Regions from separate parts of the Candidatus Symbiopectobacterium sp. NZEC135 genome, predicted to be linked through region 1. Evidence: predicted binding sites of a transcription regulator. Region 1 holds the regulator's gene; the other holds the start of a gene.
The links. The regulator PhoB, encoded in region 1, activates phosphate uptake and scavenging genes when phosphate is short. The targets are predictions, from matches to a motif close to CTGTCATAAAACTGNCNNAT.
Positions count from the first base shown of each region.

Region 2: a site for PhoB is predicted at 2,071-2,090, ahead of rbsK (ribokinase). Genes of this name have one in related genera too.

Region 1 is NZ_JAGFPF010000005.1:86,022-89,448, reverse strand. Features, by position in the region: gene phoR (phosphate regulon sensor histidine kinase PhoR) at 1-1,034, opposite strand, end outside; gene phoB (phosphate response regulator transcription factor PhoB) at 1,101-1,790, opposite strand; gene sbcD (exonuclease subunit SbcD) at 2,062-3,285, shown strand; gene J5224_RS04870 (SbcC/MukB-like Walker B domain-containing protein) at 3,282-3,427, shown strand, end outside.
Region 2 is NZ_JAGFPF010000012.1:22,332-25,758, forward strand. Features, by position in the region: gene J5224_RS09070 (dihydrodipicolinate synthase family protein) at 1-603, opposite strand, end outside; gene rbsK (ribokinase) at 651-1,862, opposite strand; gene glpG (rhomboid family intramembrane serine protease GlpG) at 2,117-2,944, shown strand; gene J5224_RS09085 (DeoR/GlpR family transcriptional regulator) at 3,039-3,427, shown strand, end outside.

The DNA of each region.
Region 1 (3,427 bases):
TTTTGCCAGCACACTTCAATGCGCGTGCCTTCCGGCGTGTGATTGACCGCATTGTACACCAGATTGGAAAAGGCGCTGTGCAACTGCTCTTCATTGCCGTAAACGCTCAGCCCATCGTTGATGCGGAACACAATTTCGTGACGATCCTGACTCAGCGTTTGCGCTTCACGTTGCAGTATGCGCAGCATCCGTGGCACATCGACTTTTTCCGCCAGATTGATCGGTGCTGCTGCTTCGATTTTCGATAACGTGAGCAGCTGTTTCACCAACCCATCCATGCGCCGCGTCTGTTCCTGCATGGTAGAGAGCGCTTTGCTGCGTAAGGCACCGTCCAGTGAATCGTCCTGCATCATCTCCAGGTAACCTTGCAGCACGGTGAGTGGCGTGCGTAATTCATGGCTGACGTTGGCGAAGAAATTACGCCGAGCCCCCTCCAACTGATGCATCTGGGTAATGTCACGCACCACCATCAATAATTGCCCTTCCGAGTACGGCATAACACGGAATTCGACATGGTGTGAATTGATCAGTTGCAGGGTCAGGGCGCGGGTGAAATCCTGCTGGCGCATGTATTGGGTGAACTCGGGATAGCGCAGCAAGTTGAGGATATTCTGGCCGTTATCTTCCGGCCAACGCAGGCTAAGTAAATGCTGCGACAGGCCGTTGCACCAGATAATGGTGCCCTCTTCGGTGGTGATCACCACACCATCAGGCAACGACTCGGCCCCGCTGCGAAAACGTTTGATCAGCAAGGCCAGTTCGCGCCGCCGCCGCCGATTGCGCAACTGCATTTGATACAGCCCGTAAAACAGCGGCTCCCAGCTCCAGCGCCCGGGCGGTGGCGTCATGCTGCGATCGACCCACAGCCAGTAGGAGAGTTTAAGCTGGTTGTAATAATTCCAGCCAAGCACCACCAGCACCGCCGCCAGCATAAACCAGGGCAGGTAGCCGAAAATCAGACCCAACAGCAGGGCTGGCAAGCAAAAAAAAGCCAGCTCCAATGCCAGCTTTTTCCACGAAAGACGTTCTAACACGTTAAAAATTCTCCGCTTTGGCGGTATTCAGCCACGATGTCGCGCACGCTATGGCTCACGCGCGCATCAATAACGCGTAGAAAAACGGTACCCCGTTCCCCGGACCGTTTGCACCATTTTATCGTGTCCGCTGGTTTCCAGCGCTTTGCGCAAGCGACGAATATGCACGTCCACAGTACGATCCTCAACATAAACGTTAGTTCCCCAAACGTTATTGAGCAACTGCTCGCGGCTGTATACACGCTCAGCGTGTGTCATAAAGAAATGCAGCAGCTTGAATTCGGTCGGCCCCATCTCCAGCGCGTGTTGTTCGGTGGTAACGCGATGCGACGTTGGGTCCAGACTCAACCCCCGCATTTCAATGACCTCTTCCACCGCCATGGGTGAAATACGGCGCATCACTGCCTTGATGCGCGCTACCAGCTCTTTGGGCGAAAACGGCTTGGTGATATAATCATCTGCCCCCACCTCAAGCCCACGCACGCGATCTTCCTCTTCGCCGCGCGCCGTCAACATCATGACGGGAATATCCCGCGTTAGCGCTTCGCGCTTCATGTGCTTGATAAACTGCAATCCCGAGCCACCTGGCAACATCCAGTCCAGCAGTACCAGATCCGGATAGGGTTCGGACAAACGCGTCACAGCGCTGTCATAATCTTCCGCTTCAACGGATTGATAGCCGTTTTGCTCTAATACGAAGCACACCATTTCACGAATCGGCGCTTCATCTTCTACGACCAGTATGCGTCTTGCCATTGTTCATCCTGCCGTTAGTCAGCGTATGAAACGCGTCAACAATAACGAAATCTCACGATTGCCCACGTTACCTATAAGGTGCCTGAGCGGCTTATCTTCTGTGGGCGAAAGCAGTATGCGTCAGTTTTATGACAGATTTATGAAAACCCAAACTGAAGGTAACACCCGATTTAACAGCTGTTTCCAAAATGTTCGCGGCGGTAACGACAGTCGCCGCCCTCACTGCGTATAATCGCCCTACAAGTAGATAGCACGTCTAACAGGAAACGCCATGCGTATCATTCACACCGCAGACTGGCATCTGGGCCAATATTTTTATACTAAAAGCCGCGCACCGGAGCATCAAGCGTTTCTCGACTGGCTTATCGTGCAGATAACCGAACATCAAGTCGATGCGCTGATTGTGGCCGGTGACATCTTTGATAACGGTTCACCGCCGAGCTATGCGCGCGAAATGCTCAACCGGTTTGTGGTGGCATTGCGCACCACCGGATGCCAATTGGTATTACTGGCAGGAAACCACGATGCGGTAGCAACCCTGAATGAATCGCGGGATCTGCTGGCGTGCCTCAATACCCGTGTTATCGCCAACGCCGCCGAAGATGTCACGCAGCAGGTCCTCACACTCAATACCCGTCAAGGCACGCCCGGCGCAATGCTGTGCGCCATTCCGTTTCTGCGCCCACGCGACATCCTGCGCAGCCTGGCGGGTCAATCCGGCGTGGAAAAACAGCTCGCCTTGCAAGACGCCATCAGCGAACACTACGCGCAGTGCTACCGGCACGCCTGCGATTTGCGCGACACGCTGGCATTGCCCCTGCCGATTATCGCCACCGGACACCTGACCACCGTGGGGGTTACCGCTTCGGAAGCGGTACGCGAGATCTACATCGGCTCGCTCGATGCTTTCCCGGTACAGGCCTTTCCGCCTGCCGATTATATCGCCCTTGGGCATATCCACCGCCCGCAGCGCGTGGGGCACAGTGAGCATATCCGCTACAGCGGCTCCCCGATTGCCCTGAGTTTTGATGAACTTGGCAGTGAGAAATCGGTCGCGTTGATCGACTTCACGCCAGACGTTCCCCCGGAAATAACGCTACTGCCCGTACCGGTGACGCAACCGATGCGTCTCATCAAAGGCAATCTGGCGGACATTGAGCAGCAGTTGCACAGCCTACCCGAACCCGAAGCGGGGCAGCGCGTCTGGCTGGACATTGAGATCGCCACCGATACCTACCTTAGCGATATGCAGCAACGTATCCAACAGTTAACGCACACATTGCCCGTCGACGTGTTGCTGTTACGGCGCAACCGTGAGCAGCGCTTGCAGGCCATTGCCCGCGAAAAGAAAGAAACGCTGGACGAATTATCCCCACAGGACGTTTTCGAACGCAAACTGGCGCTGACTGACATGGCGCAAGAACAGCAAGCACGACTGCGTCCGCTGTTCAATGAAATCGTCCGAGACGTCAGCGAAGGAGCGCCACAAGCATGAAAATCCTGAGCCTACGGTTAAAAAACCTCAACTCGCTCAAAGGCGAATGGAAGATTGACTTCACGCAGGAGCCGTTTGCCAGCAACGGTCTGTTTGCCATCACAGGCCCAACCGGCGCGGGAAAAACTACGCTGCTGGATGC
Region 2 (3,427 bases), on a different contig from region 1:
CGGGAAGGCAATGGCAGCATTGGCGTTGATGATATTCAGCGGGGTGTCCTGCACCAGCTTGACGCGACGGGTTACGGTATCCAGATCGCAGCTTACGTCTTTCAATACCACGAAACGGCCGGTGTTAGCACAGTAAGTCAGCTCTTCGTCACTCAGCAGGCGGCGATACGGCGCTGGGCACTCATACAGGCCCAGCGGCAGCGATTCCGGCAGCGCATCCAGCAGGCTGTTCAGCGTACTGAAGAAGGTGTCGCTGCCGGTTTTCTGCGGATCGAGGTGGTTAGTCACCAGCACCAGCGCATCGATACCGGTTTGTGCCATGGCAGACAGCTCTTCGATTTGCGCATTGAGGTCGTCACTGATGTGGCCGGAAGCGATCACCGGCACGCGGCCTTTCACATGGTCGACAACGAAACGGGCGACGGCTACGCGTTCTTCCAGCGTCAGGAATTGCATTTCACTGGATTGGCACACGGCAAACAGCGCATCGACTTTGTTTTCCAGATACCAGTCAATCAGGTTGGCCAGGCCGGGATAGTCTACGTCGTTCTGTTCGGTGAACGGTGTAAGCATGACAGGGACGATACCATCGATTTTTTTCATTTTTTATTTCTCCGAATACAGACTGTGCGGGCGCGAGCCCGCAGGCATTAACGTTGTGATAAACGCGCGATAACCTGTTGATGTTCTGGCATGTTTGAAGCACCTTCCCGCTCGACCGCCAGGGAAGCAAAGGCGGAGGCGTAGGTCGCGGCCTGCACCATGCTTTGTCCGTTAGCCAGTGCGGCGGCAAAGGCACCGTTAAAGGCATCTCCTGCGCCGGTGGTATCCACGCCGAGCGCCGGAAAGGCCGGAATGTGTTGGAACTGGTGGCCGTCATACAGCAGCGCACCGCGCGATCCCATGGTAATGATGACGCGCTTGGCACCCATACGTGCGATTTTCAACGCGGCTTCTTTGGTGCTGTCAAAGTCATGAATGTCGATACCCGATAGCAGTGACGCTTCCGTTTCGTTGGGCGTGATCACATCCAGATAATCCAGATAGGGCAGAATCTCACTGGAGTACGGCGCCGGATTGAGAATCACTTTTTTGCCCAGCGCGTGCGCCAGCTTGATAACGTTCAGGGTGGCGGAAAAGTTATTCTCCAACTGCACCAACAGCACGTCTGACGTGGTTAATTCCGGGGCGATAGCCGCGACTTCATCATCGGTGATGGTCTGGTTGGCCCCGGGATAAATAGCGATCATGTTCTCGCCATTTTGCTGCGAGACATAAATGATGGCGTTGCCGGTGGGCTCGGTATCAGATTGATACAGCTTGAACGCGTGAATATCCGATGACGACAAATGGTCGTAGGCAAACTGGCTGAACTGATCGGTGCCTACCTTGGTGACAAAATAGACCTGTGAACCTGCCCGACTGGCGGCCATCGCCTGATTGGCACCTTTGCCGCCGGGGCCGAGGGCGCTGCCCTGCGCCATGATCGATTCGCCACCTTTGGGAAAACGCGCCACTTTGGCGACGATATCGACATTGAACGATCCTAAAATACACACCTTGCCGTTCATCTTGTTTCCTTTCTGTTTGCTGGTTTGATGCCGGGTCTGCTTTTCCAGTCGCTTGAGCAGCACTTCAAAATTTTCACTGCGTGGGGCAATCAACTCAGACTGCAAACTGCGCCGCACAATAGTTGCACCGCCGTAGCAGCGCTGAACCAGATTTAAACGCGCCAACTCGTTCAGGTCGCTGCGGATTGTCTCTTTGCTCACGGCAAATGCGGTGGCCAGATAATCAACACTGGCGCGTTCGTGTTTGGTTAAATAGGCCAGAATTTGATTACGTCTTTCTTCCAGGAACATGGTCACCTCGCTGCTGGATATGAGCCTAAAGGAGCGGCTATGGTTAAAAAGTGACTATTGTCATAGGATAATGGGCAAAACGGAAGCAAACGGAAGTTGGGTGGGGGAGATATATAACGAATTGCCAGCGCCAGCGGTGTTGGTGGCGCGTGCATCAGGGTAAACCGACGGTTTATCAGAACAATATTTCAACCCTCTTAATAAAACGATGTGATATTTTTATGACAAATCAATTTGCTAACGGATAAATTACGATGGCAATTCGCCTAACAGCCTTATCTCAGCCACGCTTGGCACAGGCGTTTGTCGACTATATGCAAACGCAGAATATTCAACTGGAGTTACGCTTCTCTGGGCAGGAAGTGGAACTTTGGCTGGACGATGAGGCGCGGTTGACTGAAGTACAGCAGGCGCTTGAGGTGTTCATTCAGGATCCGATGCATCCGCGTTATCAAGCGGCCAGTTGGCAAGCGGGATCAACCTCTTCGCCCTTGCGCTATGCGCGTTTTTCTTATCTACAGACGTTACAGCAGCGTGCCGGACCACTGACGCTGGGCGTGATGATTACCTGTATTGTCGTTTATTTGTGGATGACGATATTTGGTAACGATCGTGCCATGATGTGGCTCTCTTATCCGGATGCAGGACAACAAGGCCAGCTATGGCGCTGGTTTAGCCATGCCTTCCTGCATTTCTCCTTGCTGCATATTTTGTTTAACCTGATGTGGTGGTGGTATCTCGGCGGACCGGTAGAGAAAATTTTGGGGACGCGCAAGCTACTGACCTTGGCGCTGCTCTCTGCGGTCGCCAGCGGTTGGGTACAATCTTTCTTCAGTGGCATCTATTTCGGTGGTCTGTCTGGTGTGGTGTACGCCTTGATGGGCTACGTCTGGCTATACGGTGAACGCGTGCCGTCGGGCCCGCTGTTCATGCAGCGCGGATTGATGGCCTTTGCATTGTTGTGGTTGATCGCCGGATATTTCGATATTTTAGGTCTACGCATTGCTAATGCCGCGCACGTCGTGGGTCTGGTTATTGGGTTGGTGCTGGCTTTTTGGGATACGCAGCAGAAAAAAGCATGATCGCAACCCGGTAACATTACGGGGTAAGCGTTGCCAGCAGCACAGAGAAGTCTCAACCAGAGGGTTGAGTGGAAATCTGTTTTAGGGGAACAACGTGAGGCAAACACAGCGGCACGACGCCATCATTGAACTGGTGCGTCGGCAGGGATATGTCAGTACCGAAGAGTTGGTAGAACATTTTGCGGTCAGCCCGCAAACGATTCGCCGGGATCTTAACGATCTGGCGGAACAAAACAAGATCCATCGCCACCACGGTGGTGCGGCGTTGCCTTCCAGTTCGGTGAATACGGCTTACCACGATCGCAAGATGATGTGGTCAGATGAAAAAGCACGTATTGCACGTAAAGTCGCCAGCCAAATCCCGGATGGTGCTACGCTATTTATAGATATCGGGACAACGCCAGAGGCGGTTGCCTATGCGCTGTTGCAGCATAAGGATCTGCGGGTCGTCACCAACAACCTGAACGTGGCGACGCTGTTGAT